Regions from separate parts of the Streptomyces sp. NPDC057900 genome, predicted to be linked through region 2. Evidence: riboswitches for the same ligand, from Rfam matches in the RefSeq annotation. Region 2 holds a riboswitch; each other region holds the start of a gene.
The links. A riboswitch is a leader RNA that binds a small molecule or an ion and turns the genes downstream of it on or off. The one in region 2 is predicted to bind cyclic di-AMP.

Region 1 (4,072 bases), on a different contig from region 2:
CGTTCGCGGAGGCGCCGCCCGGAATGACCACGGACGGACTGACCGCGACCGAGCGCGAATGGGCCGAGGAAACCGCCGACTTCTGGCGCCACCGCGCGGCGTACGCGAAACAGCAGGCGACCCGGCCGCAGACCATCGGCTACTCGCTCGTCGATTCACCGGTCGGGCTTCTTGCCTGGATCCTTGACAAGTTCGCGGAATGGTCGGATACCGAGGACAGCCCGTTCGAGAGGATTCCCGTCGACCGCGTTCTTGATGACGTCACCCTTTACTGGCTGACGCGAACCGGTGCCTCTGCGGCCCGTATCTACTACGAAAGCCACAACTCGCTGGACCCCGGACTTCGGGTCGACGTTCCGTCAGCACTCACCATGTATCCCCGCGACGTCGAGAAATGCCCGCGCCCCTGGGCGCGGGAACGGTACCGGCGGATCGTCAGATGGTCGGAGCCGGAAAGCGGGGGACATTTCCCGTCGCTGGAGGTTCCCGGGTATTTCGTCAAGGATCTGCGAGAGGGGATCGCGGCAGTGCTGGCGGCACATCGGTGAACGCGGCCGGTCCGCCCACCCCACCGGCCCGCCAAGCCGTCGGCGAATGCGGCTACGGCAGGTTCTCCGCCCGCCGGACTTCCGCCGGGCGGATCTACCCGCGAGCGAAGGGGCTCTCGGAGACGGAGGGGTGATCCGCTGCCCGAGGCCGAGTCCAGCGGCTGACCCCCTCATTGCCCCGCCGGCAGCGCGACGTACCTGCCCGGCGCCGGATCAACGGGACAGCCCTTAGGCTGCCAACCGGCACCGGCACCGTCCCCGACCCAGGAGCGCGCAAGATGTTCGAACCCGCCCAGCCGCACCCGTACCCCGACGCGTTCCGGCCGGACGCGGCGCCTGCCCCGCACGCTCTGCTCGCGCCGCTGAGCGGTTTCCTGGGCACCTGGGCCGGGCGGGGGAGCGGTGAGTACCCGACGCTCGCCGAGGAGTTCCGGTACGCGCAGCAGGTGACCTTCAGTCACGACGGGCGGCCCTTCCTCCATTACGAGGCGCGCGCCTGGCTGCTCGACGCGGACGGCGCCCCGTTGCGGCCGTCCGCACGGGAGAGCGGCTGGTGGCGGATGCAGGCGGACGGACGGGTGGAGGCGCTGATCACCCAGCCCACCGGTGTCGCGGAGATCCTGACGGGCCGTGCGGCCGACGGCGTGGCCGACCTCGCCACCCATCAGGTCGCGCTCGCGCCCACCGCCAAGGAGGTCAAGGCCACCCGCCGTCGCTACACCCTGACGGATGACGGCACGCTCGAATTCGTCCACGACCTCGCGGCGGTCGGCCGGCCGCTCCAGCACCACCTTTCGGCGCGACTCCGGCGCGAGGGCGGCAGCCGGCCGCACTGATCCGCTCACCGTCACGGGGGCGCCGGCCGCCGTCCCGTCCGACGGCGCCCCGGCTCGGACCTCGCTCGGACCTCGCTCCGACCCCGCTCAGACCTCGGACAGCACGTCCCGCAGCCGGGCGGCGAACGCCCGTGGATGCGTGGTGTTGCCGTTGTGCCCGCCGGGGAACGGGACGACCTCCCGGCCGACCACTTCGGCGAGGCTCTGTGCGCACTGGCCGACGAAGACGGACGACGCCATGGCGCCGCCGCTCGCGGGCACGATGCGTACGGGAGTCGCCCGCAGTGCTTCCCGGTCGAGCTCGGATTCGATGACGGCGGTGAAGTCGCGCTCGATGAAGAAGCCGAAGTTGGCCACACGGCGCGGGGTGAGCGGCATCGGAGTGAGCCCCGGTTCGGTCTCCTGGCGCGCCGGGTCGATGCCGAGGACCCGGGCGATCTCGGGGAAGGCCGCTGCCAGGCCGCCGTCGCGGTAGACATCCTGAAGGTGCGCCAGCTCGGCGGCGTGCCGCTCGCGCCGTCCGGTGGGCAGCAGGGACGGCGCGACCGGGTCGTGCGCCACGAGCAGCCCGAGCTGCTCGGGGTGGGCGAGCGCCAGGTGCAGCCCGATGGCGGCGCCCATGCTGCACCCGAGCATCAGGGCGGGCTCATCGGTCAGTTCGGCCAGCAGCCGGTGCACGTCGTCGGCGTGCTGCGCCATGGTGACGCGTTGCCCGGGATCGTCGAGCGTGCTGCGGGAGAGGCCCCGGCGGTCGTAGGTGACCACGGTCCAGCGGTCCACGAGCCGGTCGACCAGGTCGGTGCTGCGGTCGGCGTCGCCCTCACCGCTCTGGGAGACGAGCAGCAGGGGCCCGGAGCCACGGGTCTCGTAGTGGAGCGTGGCGCCATCGGTGTCGAGGAACATCGGGTTCTCCCGGTCGCAGTGGTGGGCGGCGCCATGAGCGCCGGCCGATGAACCACACCGTAGTGCATCTATTTCGATGCATCAATGGAGATGCATCTGTGGGGTACGAGGTCGCGGGTGGTGTGGTTGCCGGGGGTGGTGAAATGTCCTTATTGGGTGGTTAATCGCAAACGCCATCAATGGTCACCCTGGGCCCCTTTATGTACGGCCCAAAGGTCGGGGTGCCGGGCAAATCGCCCTTTTCGGGCTCAGTGGTCAGCGTCACCTTCCCGGCCCCGGACGCGGTGCGTCCGGCCTCGGTTCCCTGCTGTGCCAAGAAAGTTGACTTCCCCCGGCAGGTCTGATGCTGAGCATTTCCTTTAATTGATCTTGCGAATCAATTGGGATCAAGAATTCCGGGCTTGTTTCGTCCGGCGTTTTTCGCTTACGGTCACCGTCAATCCGGATGGAACGCCGAATCCTGCCGCCGTCCGGGAACCCGACCCACTCACGTACGGCAGGAGCGGGGGACCCAGGTTTACTGCCGGTCCGGAATCCGGAGCGGCTTGGGGTTAAGTCGCCATCACGTGCGGCCGGACATCTCCAGTCCGAACCCGACAGCTCACCTCGCAGGCGGCGGAGAGGAAATACGCCATGCCCATCACGGGTAAGTACCGTCGTTTCAAGTCCACCACCCTGACCCGCGGCTTCATCGCCGTGAGTACGGGCGGAGTCGTTCTCGCGCTCCCCCTGATCGGTGCCGGATCCGCTTCTGCCGCACCGGCGCACCCCGCCGTCGCGGAAAAGTCGGCATCCTCGACCCCCTTTGCGGCCAAGGGAATTGCGGCCCACAAGGCGGAGTCCACCGTCTATTCCGTGGTCTCCGGCGATTCGCTTGCCAAGATCGCCCGTGGGCATTCCCTCAGCGGTGGCTGGGAGCGGCTCTACCAGGACAACCGGAGTGCGGTCGGCGGTAACCCCGACCTGATTCACCCGGGCCTCAAGCTGACCATCGGCGCCAAGTCCGCCGCCGTGGCCCCGAAGGCGGCTCCCACCGCCGATTCGAAGGCCGCCACCGAATCGAAGCCCGCGACCGACGCCGCGCAGTCGTCCGACCGGTCCGAGGGAACCGACCGCGCCGACCGCTCCGAGCGGACGGTCGCGCCCGTCGCGGAGAAGACCGCCGCCACCGGGACCACCGCCACCGAGACCGCGGCCACCGCTCCCGCGCAGGCCGCGACGGCGTACACCGACGACCTCGACGGCTGGATCAAGGAGTCGCTCGCCGTCATGGCCCAGAACGGCATCCCGGGCAGCTACGACGGCATCTACCGCAACGTGATCCGCGAGTCCTCCGGCAACCCGCAGATCGTGAACAACTGGGACTCGAACGCCGTCGCCGGCACACCCTCCAAGGGTCTCCTCCAGGTGATCCAGCCCACCTTCGACGCCTACCACGTGGCCGGTACGTCGATGGACATCCTCGACCCGGTCGCCAACATCACCGCCGCCTGCAACTACGCGGCGGCCACCTACGGCTCGATCGACAACGTCTTCGGCGCCTACTGACATACCCCGGCTCCGCCTTAGGGAGGAACCGGGCGCAGGGGCGGGAAGGGCCACGCGGCTCCTTCCCGCCCCTTTCGCGTGCCGTGCGGCCCCCGCGGACCCGCTCGGGGGCGCCCCGCAACCGGGTGCGCGATGGCACTATGAACCTTTCATCCCGCGCGCTACCCTCCGCCGCATGATTTCCACGGTGGTCTGGGGAACCGGCAATGTCGGCCGCGCGGCCATCCGCGCCGTCGA
Region 2 (4,072 bases):
CGATGCCGGTGCCGTCCGGGGTGTGGACCTCAAGGTGGAGGTGGGGGCCGGTCACGTTGCCGGTCGCGCCCACACGTCCGATGGTGTCCCCGGTGGTGACCTGCTGGCCGACGCTGACGCCGATCGAGGACTGGTGGCAGAACCACAGCTCCGTACCGTCCTCAAGCTCCAGGACCGTGCGGTAGCCGTACGCGCCGGACCAGCCGGCGGACTTGATGGTGCCGCTGTGGATGGCCTTGATCGGGGTACCGGTCGGCGCCGCGAAGTCGAGGCCCGTGTGGTAGCCGGAGGACCACATCGAACCGGCTTCACCGAAGGTCGAGGTGATCGTGTACGAGGAGGTGGGGATGGCGTAGCTGGCGGCGAGCTTGGCGAGCCGTACCGCCTCCGCCTTCTTCTTCGCCTCTTCCGCGGCCTTCTTCTTCTCGGCGGCGACCTTGGCCTCAGCGGCGTCCTGCTGCTTCTTCGCCTCTGCGGCGGCCTTCTCCTCGGCGGCCTTCTCCTCGGCCGCCCTGGCCTCGGCGTCGGCGGAGTCCTGCTGCTGCTCGGCCTGCTGGAGGATGCGGGCGCGGAGCGCCTCGCCGGCGTCCGTCGTGCCCTGCTCAGCCTCTGTGGTGGTGATGCCGGCCGTCGTCAGCGGGGCGGCGGCGGCCGCGACCTCGGTCTTCTCCGCCTCGGACTCACCCGAGAACAACGCGCCGACGCCGGGCAGGGACTTGGCCTCGGGAAGTTTGTCCGAGATGGCGTCGGGAAGAGAGATAGACACGGGCGGCTTGCTCTGGGCGGAGGCCATGCCACCCGCGCCGACGGCCGCGATGACGCCGACGCCGAGAACGGTGGAGCTACGGGCGAGGCCGTTGCGCTGCTTGGCGACGCGGTGCTTGCCGCGCACGGGGCGGATGGACTCCTCCGTGGGGTTCCATTCCTCCCACGCCCGGTCGGACCCGGCCTCGTCGGCGCGGAGGCCGCTGCCGAACTCGCTGCCCCGGTCGGTCCCGTAGGCGGTTCCGTAGTCGGCCCCGTGATCGGGTCCGTAGGCCGTCCCGTGGTTGGCGCCGTAGGCGGTTCCGTGGTTGGCGCCGTAAGCGGCACCGGGCCCGGTTCCGAAGTCGTTTCCGTGTTCGGGGGCGAACCGGGAGGGGGCTTCGGGGGCAGGCTTGTTGGACGCCACTGGGGCGCGCTCCTTTCCTTCCTTCTCGCCTACCGGGTTAGCTGACGGGTTCGGAGCAGGAAGGTCTCCTACGGGCTCCTCCGCCTCTCAACGAGACAGAGATGCCCGATTCACCCCATGTAGGTGGTTCCCCGGTTCCCTTGCGGAATTCGGCGCTCGCGCACGGTGCCGCCACTGACGGCGGCTGGGACAACCGCGCTGCGTTATCGAACGTTAATAGACACACGGGCCCGATTCCAAGCCGTTCCAACTGATCGTTCCGATCCTTGGCCTGGACTTTACGGGACACAACCGGGTGGAATCGGGCGAGTTGATCACCCCTCAACCGTTAGCCGTTTTCTGACGTTGCGTCAAATGTTATGCGGAGGGGTTCCTTACGGTTACCCACGGTGGCATCGGCCGCGCCTCTCCCCCACATCCGTCCGTACTCTCCCCCCACATCCGTCCGCACTCTCCCCGCCCGGCCCCTCACCTTCACCCGGCTCCGCCGTCCAGCCCCACGATCTTCACGGTCGTACGCCGGTCCGGCTGCCCCTCGGCCGGGCGCACGACCGCGAGCAGGGCCATGTCGTCGGTCGTCACCCCACCGGTGTGCAGCCGTACGTCATCGGTCAGCGCCGACAGCAGCTCCTCGGGTCCGGGGAAGATCCGTCCGCGCAGCCGCTCCGCGGGGTCGTAGAAGACCCCGTCGGCGTCGCGGGCCTCGGAGAGGCCGTCCGTATAGAGGAGCAGCGTCGACCCGGCGGGCAGCTCCCACTCGTCGGAGCGGTCCGGCCACACGCCCAGGTCCATCCCCAGCGGCAGCGCGGGCAGCGTGGGCCGCAGCTGCTCCAGCGCCCCGTCCGAGTGCAGCAGCAGCGGTTCGGGATGGCCGCGGTTGACGACGCGCACCCGGCCGGAGCCCTGCGGGATCTCCGCCAGCGCGGCGGTGACGAACCCCTCCACCGCGTCGAGCCCGCCGCGCCTGCTCGATTCCCGCGCCAGCGCCCGCTCCAGCCGCTGGGCCACCCCCTCCAGCGACCGCTCCTGCTCGGCGGCCTCCCGGAACGCCCCGATGATCACCGCCACCGCCTCCACCGCGTCCAGCCCCTTGCCGCGCACGTCCCCCACGACCAGCCGGACCCCGTACGGGGTGTCCGTGACCGAGAACAGGTCACCTCCGACGAACTCGTCCGCCTGCGCCGCCTCGTACCGCGCGGCCACGTACAGCCCGCCGATCCGGTCGGACGGCGTCGGCAGCACCGCGCGCATGGCGGTCGCCGCGATGACCCGGGCGGAGGCCAGCTGCTCGTTGCTGCGCCGGACGACTCCGTTGATGTAGACCGCGAGGACCGAGACGGTGAGGACGGTGAGCAGCTCGATGAACGGCACGACCCGGATCAGCGTTCCGCCGTAGAGCCGCAGCGCGGCCACGCAGAGCAGCGCACCAGCCCCGACCCGGATCGTGCCGGCCCGCGAGAAGAACGGTGCGGCGATCAGCGGGGCCGCCGCGAACAGGGGAACGGCGGTGAAGGCGGGCGGAGTGAGGAAGTCGAACAGAAACCCGCCGATGAGCATCGCCCCGGGCAGTACCCGGACGAGCCGGCGGTTCCGGACCTCGTAGGTGCGCCTCCCCCGCCGCTGCTCCCGCTTCCCCACCTCTACCTCTCCTGCCCGGTGCGCTCAGGGCCGCGGACGGTACCGCGCACCACTCCCAGACTTCCCGGAGCACGGTCGCGGAGCGAGTGCTCGACGGCCAATGGGATGACGCGCACGGCGCGGCACGTACGGAAACGAATCAGGCCCGGCACGCGCTATGCGTGCCGGGCCTGATTCTTCAGTAGCGGGGACAGGATTTGAACCTGCGACCTCTGGGTTATGAGCCCAGCGAGCTACCGAGCTGCTCCACCCCGCGTCGGTAAACACAACTCTACGGCATGTTCGACGCACTCATGACCACCCCGCGCTTCCCGGCATCCGACGCGCTCCCCGGCACCCGGCGCGCTTCTCGACACCCGGCGCGGCTGCTCACCGACCGCGCCGGAAACCTCAACGTGGCGAAATCGAGAAGGTATTGCGGGGGACACGTGTTCTGCCGCAAGGTATCTGCTGCATCCCCCGGACCGGTGGGCTGCCCGTGCGAGCGGCCCCGGAGCGCGCGTTTCACCGTGCCCGCAGGGTGCTCCCGGTCTCTCATCGCAGCCTGTCTGGAGGGCCTCCGCCGATGACCGCACCGCTCACTCCCGCCCCTGCCTCCACTTCCTCCCCCGTGGCCACTCCGGTGTCACCGCTGCGCGGTGCCGTCATCAGTGGCGTGATCGGCGGAGTGATCGGGGCGGTGATGAGCGCGGGAGTCAACTACGCGATCATCGGAGTGCCGGACAGCGAATCCGTCAACGCGGTCAACCACGCGGTATCCGGCCTGGTCAGCGGCTTCCTCGCGGGCTTCATCGGGATCCTCGCGCACCACCGCAAGGTCTCCTCGGCCGCACGCGCGGAGGCGACGGCGACGGCGACAGCCGCACCTGCACCCGTACCGGCCCCCTCCCCCTCTCCCTCCCCCTCCCCTTCCGTCTCCGCACCGGAGAGGTAGTCCGCCACGTCACGCCGCCCTTCCCCAGGGATCGCGTGCGGCATCCGCCGCGCGGAGTCCGAATTGCGGTGGTATGAATTATTTCGTATTCACCCATTCGACGCGGCTCCCTGGAGTGGACGATGGACGACTACCCCTTGCTCAACCTCTTCTGGACCATGCTCTGGTTCTTCCTCTGGGTCATGTGGCTGTTCCTCCTCTTCCGCGTGATCATGGACATCTTCCGGAGCCACGACCTGGGTGGCTGGGCCAAGGCCGGCTGGCTGATCCTCGCCCTGGTACTGCCGTATCTGGGCGTCCTGATCTACGTGATCGCCCGCGGCAAGTCC
Region 3 (4,072 bases), on a different contig from region 2:
CGTGGCCTGTCCGGCGAAGGTCTCCTCGTCGATCAGCTCGTTCTTCAGGTTCGACACCTTGGCCGTGAACGACTTCGGCGGGAAGCGCTTCGGGTCGAGGTCGAGATCGCGGCAGACCAGGGCCATCAGCCGCTTGGAGTCCGCCGCGTCGTAGATCGAGAACGAGGAGGTGAAGCCGAGCTTCTTCGACTCGCGGCGCAGGATGCGGACGCACGCGCTGTGGAACGTCATGACCCACATGGCGTTGGCGCGCGGGCCGACGAGCTGCTCGACGCGCTCCTTCATCTCGCCGGCGGCCTTGTTGGTGAAGGTGATCGCCAGGATCTGGCCGGGGTGCACCCCGCGCTCGGCCAGCAGGTGGGCGATGCGGTGCGTCAGCACCCGGGTCTTGCCGGAACCGGCCCCGGCGACGATGAGCAGCGGGGAGCCCGCGTGCACGACGGCGGCGCGCTGCTCGGTGTTCAGCCCGTCGAGCAGCGCGGCGGCGTCGATGACCGGGCGGTGGGCCCCGTCGCGGTAGTACGCGTCGCGGGGCGGCGGGGGCCCGTCGAACACGCCTCCGAAGAGGTCCTCCGGCACCGCTTCGGGTGCGGAGTCCTCGGGGGGCGGCGGGGGCCCGTCCTCCGCGTGCTGGAGGCCGGCCAGGAAACTGTCGTCAAAGAGGCTGCTCATCGCTGTCCGAGTCTAGGCGGCCCCACTGACACCCCGGGCCCGCACGGCAGAACCCGTACCCGCCGGAGCCACACACGGCGATGTCCGGGCCACCCTGTGTAGGGAATCTCCCCGCCGCGCCCGGCCGTACCGCACCGGTTCCGCAAGGTCACGAAAATGTATCGGGCATATCGAACATCAACCTTCACAGCGGCACCATGAGTTGGCTAGCGTGCTCGTTCGGACGGCCGTACCCCCAGAGGCGAACCACGCCGAGCGGGCGTCCACGCCGAATCCGGGCCGCCCGTACGGGGTCCGGAACCGGGGACCCACACGCAGCACCGGGGTGAATCGGTCCGCAACCCCCACCAGGACCGTAGGGCAGCCTTCCGTTCCGCCCGAACCCGACAGCTAACCCGGTAGGCGGTCCACGGAAGGAAATGCCGGCCTTGGCATCGCATCGCAAACCGCGCCCCCGGGTGCGCAGCACCACCCCCGCCATCGGGTTCACAACGGCCGCACTGGCCTCCGTGACCCTGCTGTCCACGCAGAGCGCGCTGGCGGCCCCGGCCCCGAAGCCCAGCATCGAGGACGTCCAGAAGAAGGTCGACGACCTCTACCGGCAGGCGGGGACCGCGACCCAGCACTACGACGAGGCGAAAGAGGCGTCCGCCGCGCAGCGCACCAAGGTGGACGCGCTGCTGGACGACATCGCCAAGCGCGCCGACAAGCTGAACGACGCCCGCCGCACGCTCGGGAACTACGCGGCCGCCCAGTACCGCGACGGCGCGCTCGCGCCGACGGCCACCTTCTTCCTGGCCAACGACCCGCAGTCGTTCTTCGACCAGACCCACCTGATGAACCGGATGGCCGCCAACCAGCAGCAGGCCGTCACGGACTTCCGTACGAAGCAGGCGGAGGCGTCGAAGAAGCGGGCCGAGGCGGTGACGAGCCTGGAGACGCTCACCGCGTCGCAGACCAAGCTGCGCACCAGCAAGCAGAACGTGCAGAACAAGCTGACCGAGGCGCGCACGCTGCTGTCGAAGCTGACCGCGCAGGAGAAGGCGCGGCTGGCCGAGCTGGAGGAGAAGAAGAAGGCCGAGGCCGCGCGCAAGGCCGAGGAGCTGGCGAAGAAGCAGGCGGCCGCGAAGGCGGAGGCCGACCGCAAGGCCAAGGAGGCCGCCGGCGGGAGCGGCACGGGCTCCGGTACGGGCACGGGATCGGGCACGGGGTCAGACACCGGCACCGGCACCGGCACCGGCACGGGTTCCGGTTCGGACAGCAGCGCCACGACGAAGGCCGAGAAGGTCCTCGCGTTCGCCAGGGCCCAGATCGGCAAGCCGTACGTCTGGGGGGCCACCGGCCCGTCCTCGTACGACTGCTCCGGGCTGACCCAGGCGGCCTGGAAGTCCGCGGGCGTCACCATTCCCCGGACCACCTGGGACCAGGTGAACGTCGGCACCCGGATCGCCACGGAGAACCTTCAGCCCGGGGACCTGGTCTTCTTCTACGACGACATCAGCCACGTCGGGATCTACAAGGGCGACGGCATGATGATCCACGCGCCGAAGCCGGGGGCCAATGTGCGCGAGGAGTCGATCTACTACATGCCGATCTACGGGAGTGTGCGTCCCGGCTAGGCCGCCGTCGCGGCGGGTTCTCAGGTCCAGAGCGTGGCGATGAAGATGTTGACCATCGTCAGTCCGCCCACCGCCGCGAAGAGGCCCTTGTCGACCCTCTCCTCGTCCCGCTTGACGTAGACCAGCCCGAGGATGACGACGAGGATCAGCAGCTTGATGCCGATCTTGACGTTGTTCACGGGGTGGTCGTCGGCCTGGTCGAGCCCGACCAGGGCGATTCCGGTGACCAGCATGGTCAGCGCGCCGTGCAGCATCCCCGGTACGAATCGGGCCGTCCCCGCGCTCATCGCCTTCATCTGGGTGAGGAAACCTCCCAGCAGGGCGGCGATTCCGATGATGTGGAGGGCGACGAAGACATCGATGAGTACACGCATGGTTCCGCACCCTAGCCCTGCCCCTAGCAGGCCTCCGCAGCCAGGTGCCAGTTCCTGACCTCTTGACTGATGAATGCACCAATTGCCTGACTCTGGTGCAATTTTCCCTGTCATTCAGGAACAACGCAGCGCCAAATTCGGGCAATAAGCGTCATTACGACTCTTCCCCGTGCCCCGGGTTTAGCGTCCCTACCAGGTGACCGGATCACCGCCGCTCCGCACCCGGACGGCACGGCCCGGTCGCCCCGCCGAGAGATCCGGCGGCGGGCCGCTCCCCCTGTTGGTGACCCGCCGCCGGACCGGGCGGGTCCGCCGGTAGGCCCCGGCGGGCAGTCGACTGGAAGGACCACCGCCCTCGTGGCCGCGCACCGGAAACCCAAGCAGCGCCCGTACACCGGCTCTGCTGCCCGCACCGCAGCGACCCTCGCCCTCGCCGGGGCCGCGACCGCTGCCGCGCTGCCGGGATCCGCGCACGCAGAGCCGACGCCCACCGCCGCCGAGGTCAAGGCCGAGGTGGACCGGCTGTACCGGGAGGCGGAGGTCGCCACCGAGCATTACAACGGCGCGAAGGTGAAGGTGGCCGCCACCACCAGGTCGATCGACGCGCTGCGCGACGAGGCCGCCCGCAGGACCGAGCGGCTCAACACCTCGCGCGAGGCGCTGGGCTCGTACGCCGCCGCGCAGTACCGTGCGGGCGGCCTCGATCCGTCCCTCCAGCTGGTCCTCTCGTCCGACCCCGACCAGTACCTCCAGCGCGCCTCCTACGTGGAGCAGGCCGCGTCCGGCCGGGCCGACGAGCTCCGCACCGTGCGGCGCCAGGTGGCGGACGTGGCGCAGCTGCGCTCGGAGGCGGCCGGGCAGCTGGCCGAGCTCGCCGCCCGCCAGGCAGAGCTCCAGAAGCACAAGGCGACGGTCCGGGCCAAGCTGTCGCAGGCCCGCACGCTGCTGGCCCGCCTCTCCCCCGTCCAGCGCGCCGCCTACGACGCCTCCGAGGACGGCGGCAGAGGCGGCGCGGGCCACGCCGACCGCAGCGCCCCGCGCGGCTCGGACCGGGCGCCGAACGCCCGCGCGGCGGCGGCCGTCGCCTTCGCGTACGGAGCCCTCGGCAAGCCGTACGTCTGGGGCGCCACCGGCCCCTCCTCGTTCGACTGCTCGGGCCTCACCCAGGCCGCCTGGCGCTCCGCGGGTGTCTCGCTGCCCCGGACCACGTACACCCAGATCAACGCCGGGCAGCGGGTCGGAAGGTCCGAACTCGCTCCGGGGGACCTGGTGTTCTTCTACTCGGGCATCAGCCATGTCGGCCTCTACATCGGCAACGGCCGGATGATCCACGCCCCGCGCCCCGGAGCCCCGGTCCGCATCGCGCCGATCGACGAAATGCCCTTCGCCGGAGCGACCCGGGTGGCA
Region 4 (4,072 bases), on a different contig from region 2:
GGCGGCGCTGCCGGCGGACGTGTACCTCTGGGTCAACGCCGCGGAGGGGCACACCTACACGGACGCGGAGGCCGCCCGGTGGACGGAGATCGACCCGCTGTTCCCGTACAGCCGCCATCCGCACCGCTCGGCCGGGCTGCCCTGCCGGACCGGTGAGTCGGTCATCTCGGTGGACGGGGAGGGCACGGTGCGCCGCTGCCATTTCGTCCGGGCCGAGCTCGGCAATCTCTACGACGGCAGCTACCGCGAGGCACTGGGCCCCCGGCCGTGCCCGCTGGCGATGTGCGACTGCCATATCGGCTACGTCCATCTGGAGACGCTGCCGCTGTACGACGTGTTCGCGGGCGGCGTGCTGGAACGCGTACCGGCCCGGTTGCCGCGTTCCGCCGGGCGGGCGGGTCCCCAACTCCTGGGGACGCCCTCGCCGGAGTTCGCCGAACGGCACCCGTTCGGCGAACTCTGACCGGACCGGCCTCTCAGAGGGGCAGCAGGTCCGGCCGCTTCGCCTCCACGTGGTCCCCCGACGACTCGCCGCGCAGCCGGCGCCCGATCCACGGCACCAGGTACTCGCGGGCCCAGTGGATGTCGTCGCGCCGGACCTCCAGCGTTCCCCGGTGCGCCTGCGGCGGCCACTCCTGGTCCGGGTCGGCCGGCACGTCGAGTCCGAGGACCTGGGCGGCGCGCAGCGCGACGCGGGTGTGCCCCTCGGGCGACAGGTGCAGCCGGTCGCCGTCCCAGGCGCGCCGGTCCTGCACGGAGCGCAGGGACCACAGGTCGAGCACCGGGCAGTCGTAGCGGTCCGCGATGGACCGCACGTGGGCGGTGTAGGTGGCGATCTTGCCGCGCAGATGGCGCAGGACCGGAACACCTCGGGTGTCGAAGCCGGTGGTGACCATGACGGTGCCGACCGACCGGGTCAGCTCGGCGACCGCGCGCTCGAAGCGCTCGGCCACGTCGTCGGGGTCGGTGCCCGGCCGGATGATGTCGTTGCCGCCCGCGCAGAAGCTCACCAGGTCCGGGGCGAGTTCCTTGGCGCGGGGTACCTGCTCCTCGACTATCTGGTCGAGAAGGCGTCCTCGTACGGCGAGATTGGCGTACCGGAAGTGTCCGGGCGCGGCGGCTGTGCCGCCCTGCGCCGTTTCCGGGTCCGGGAGCTGGTCGGCCAGGATTACCGCGAACCGGTCGGCCCAGCCGACGAATGTCCCGCCCGGGCCGGGGTCGCCGACTCCCTCGGTGAAACTGTCGCCAATCGCCGCGTACGACTCGATGGCGCCCTGTCGGTTGATGACGCCCTGTCGGATGTTTCTCGAATCGTCTGCCACAAGGGCATATCCTGCACCGTCGATTGTGACCTACGCGACCGTAATACGGGGTTGACGGGTGGTGAGATAGACCACCCGGTCAGATTTTGGTAAAGGGGGAATAAGGACGGTCGCCCCAGCCGCACCGGCATCGACAAAGCAGAGGGACGGTGCGCCGCCGCGCACCGTCCCTCTGTACTGACCTGGTCCGGGTCACCGGACCGCCGCTGTCCGGATCAGACGTTGATCCCGTGCGACGCCAGGTAGGCGATCGGGTCGATGTCCGAGCCGTACGCCGGGCCGGTGCGGACCTCGAAGTGGAGGTGCGGGCCGGTGGCGTTGCCGGTGGCGCCGGAGAGGCCGACCTGCTGGCCCGCGGTCACGGTCTGGCCCGCCGAGACGGAGAGCGAGGACATGTGGCCGTACTGCGAGTAGTGGCCGTCGGCGTGCTTGATGACGACCTCGTTGCCGTACGCGCCGCCCCAGCCCGCGGTGACGACGGTGCCGGAGGTGATCGCCTTCACGCTGGTGCCGGTGGAGACGGGGAAGTCGATGCCGGTGTGGCTGCCGCTGGACCAGCTGGCACCGGAGGCGCGGTAGGCGGTGGTGTGGTTACCGGGGACCGGGTGGACGTAACCGGAGGCGCTGCCCTGGTCCGACGAGGCCGTGTTGGAGGCCTGGGTGTCGGAGGAGGACGCGGTGTCGGAGGCCGCGGGCGCCTTCGACTCGGTCTTGGCCGGGGCCTTCGAGGGGGCCTTCGACGGGGTGGTGGCGCCCGTGGAGGTGTGCGAGCCGGTGGCCGGGGCGTGGCCCCAGGCCTTGCCGCCGAGGGTCAGCTTCATGCCCGGGAAGATCAGGCTCGGGTTGTCGCCGACGACCTCGCGGTTGTCCTGGTACAGCTTCTCCCAGCCGCCCTTGACGTGGTGCTCGGCGGCGATCTTCGACAGGTAGTCACCGGAGACCACGGAGTACGTCTTGGTGCCGGACTGCTTGTCCGCGACCGGCTTGGCCGGGGTGGCGTGCGTGGCGGCGGCCGACTTCGCGGTGGCGGGAGCGGCCTGCTCCGCGGCGTTGGCACCGGTGGCGCCAAGCAGCGGAAGCGCGATGACGGCTCCGCCGGCGCTCGCGACGACGACGCCGCGGGCGATGGTGCTGGACTTGGGACGGCGGTGCTTACCCGGGATGGGCATGAAGAATTTCCTCTCCGGCGCCTACGAGGTGAGCTGTCGGGTTCGGGCTGGAGATGCCCGGCCGCGCCTGGCGCGACTTCACCCCGAGCCGTCCGGATCGCTCCGGTCGGCGGCTTACCTGGGTCCCCCGCTCCTGCCACACGGTGAGTGGGTGCGGAATTCCGGACGGCGGCAGGATTAGGCGTTCCATCCGGATTGACATGGAACGTAAGCGAGCCGGGACGGCGGAAACAAGCCACGGGTTCCACGCCGTATTCCGGACCGGGAATTCGATGCGGAATTCCGGTCACACTCCGTGGATTATGGATCTTGGCATTCCGCTTGGCGCACGGATTACCCGAGCGGCGCGCCGCCACACACCGTCACGGATATGATCCCGCTCACGAGAGGGCGACCATCTCCCGCATAAGCAGGGCATGTTCGACTAAAAGCCTCAATACGGACATGTCACGCCTACTGTTCGCGCGGCGTCCCGCAAAGGCACAGCACAGGGGGCGGCACAGGAGGCGAAACAGGGCGCGGGACGGGGCGCGAAACAGGGGCGCCGCCGGGATGATTGTCCGTGTATCCGATGTCGTATCGTCACGGGAATGGACCCGTCGGCGACACGCGTCGGCGGCAGAGCCCCCAGGAGTGACCGTGACGCAGCAGCTGCCACAGACCCCGTCGACGGAACCCGAGCTGGCGGGGGTCCGTAACTTCCGTGACGTGGGCGGACTGCCGACGTCGGACGGTCGCCGGGTTCGCCACGGACGGCTCTACCGCAGCGGCCACCTGGCGAGCGCCACACCCGAGGACGCGGCGTTCCTCGGCGGCCTCGGCCTGCACACGGTCTTCGACTTCCGTAACGCCGCCGACCTCAAGCTGGACGGACCGGACGTCGAGCTGCCCGGCGTGCGCAATGTGAACATCCCGCTCACCGACCCGGCGGACGGCAGCGAGTTCTGGCGGATGGTGCGCGACGGCGAGATGGACGAGCTGCGCGGAATCCTCGGCGGCGGCAAGGGGACGGACCGCATGGTCGCCTCCTACCGGTCGATCATCCTGGACCGCACCGCCGAGCACAGCCGGGTGCTGCACGCCCTGGCCGAGGACAGCGTCCCGGCCCTGATGCACTGCGCGGCGGGCAAGGACCGGGCCGGGCTCTCGATCGCGGTCTCGCTGCTCGCGGTGGGCGTCGGGCGCGACACGATCGAGGCGGACTACCTCAAGTCCAACGACACCCACCGCCGCTACCGGGTGCGCCGCAGCGACACCTCGGAGGCCGGGATGTCGCCCGAGGTGATGGAGCTCCTGAGCCCGCTCTTCGGCGCCCACAGCGAATACCTCGCGGCGGCCTTCGCGACGATCGACGAGACCTGGGGCGGCACGGACCGCTACCTCGCCGAGGGGCTGAAGGTCACGCCCGCGACGCGGGAGCGGCTGCGCGAGCGGCTCCTCGAAGACGCCTGACGGACCCCGGAGAGGGGCGCCGCCGGCTACTGGTTGTGCATCCCCACCGCGAACAGCAGGTAGAGGAAACCGGCGATGACGTGCCCGGCCACCAGGTAGGCGAAGAGCCTGATGACGAGCCCGCGCGGC

Region 1: linked by a shared signal. The riboswitch ahead of ACFVQ0_RS24425 (transglycosylase SLT domain-containing protein) and the one ahead of ACFVQ0_RS17405 (M23 family metallopeptidase) in region 2 are both predicted to bind cyclic di-AMP.
Region 3: linked by a shared signal. The riboswitch ahead of ACFVQ0_RS10210 (NlpC/P60 family protein) and the one ahead of ACFVQ0_RS17405 (M23 family metallopeptidase) in region 2 are both predicted to bind cyclic di-AMP.
Region 4: linked by a shared signal. The riboswitch ahead of ACFVQ0_RS03315 (peptidoglycan DD-metalloendopeptidase family protein) and the one ahead of ACFVQ0_RS17405 (M23 family metallopeptidase) in region 2 are both predicted to bind cyclic di-AMP.

The regions. Positions count from the first base shown of each region.
Region 1 covers NZ_JBHVOI010000006.1:390,436-394,507, forward strand. The annotation lists gene ACFVQ0_RS24410 (epoxide hydrolase) at 1-548, shown strand, start outside; gene ACFVQ0_RS24415 (FABP family protein) at 827-1,384, shown strand; gene ACFVQ0_RS24420 (alpha/beta fold hydrolase) at 1,472-2,287, opposite strand; cyclic di-AMP (ydaO/yuaA leader) riboswitch at 2,729-2,917, shown strand; gene ACFVQ0_RS24425 (transglycosylase SLT domain-containing protein) at 2,921-3,835, shown strand; gene ACFVQ0_RS24430 (dihydrodipicolinate reductase) at 4,011-4,072, shown strand, end outside.
Region 2 covers NZ_JBHVOI010000003.1:709,726-713,797, reverse strand. The annotation lists gene ACFVQ0_RS17405 (M23 family metallopeptidase) at 1-1,171, opposite strand, end outside; cyclic di-AMP (ydaO/yuaA leader) riboswitch at 1,183-1,336, opposite strand; gene ACFVQ0_RS17400 (PP2C family protein-serine/threonine phosphatase) at 1,646-2,809, opposite strand; tRNA gene ACFVQ0_RS17395 (tRNA-Met) at 2,992-3,065, opposite strand; gene ACFVQ0_RS17390 (hypothetical protein) at 3,375-3,743, shown strand; gene ACFVQ0_RS17385 (SHOCT domain-containing protein) at 3,866-4,072, shown strand, end outside.
Region 3 covers NZ_JBHVOI010000002.1:628,357-632,428, reverse strand. The annotation lists gene pcrA (DNA helicase PcrA) at 1-672, opposite strand, end outside; cyclic di-AMP (ydaO/yuaA leader) riboswitch at 929-1,093, shown strand; gene ACFVQ0_RS10210 (NlpC/P60 family protein) at 1,092-2,291, shown strand; gene ACFVQ0_RS10205 (hypothetical protein) at 2,312-2,665, opposite strand; gene ACFVQ0_RS10200 (NlpC/P60 family protein) at 3,023-4,072, shown strand, end outside.
Region 4 covers NZ_JBHVOI010000001.1:813,469-817,540, forward strand. The annotation lists gene ACFVQ0_RS03305 (STM4011 family radical SAM protein) at 1-463, shown strand, start outside; gene ACFVQ0_RS03310 (SGNH/GDSL hydrolase family protein) at 477-1,322, opposite strand; gene ACFVQ0_RS03315 (peptidoglycan DD-metalloendopeptidase family protein) at 1,538-2,491, opposite strand; cyclic di-AMP (ydaO/yuaA leader) riboswitch at 2,495-2,685, opposite strand; gene ACFVQ0_RS03320 (tyrosine-protein phosphatase) at 3,131-3,943, shown strand; gene ACFVQ0_RS03325 (DUF6126 family protein) at 3,970-4,072, opposite strand, start outside.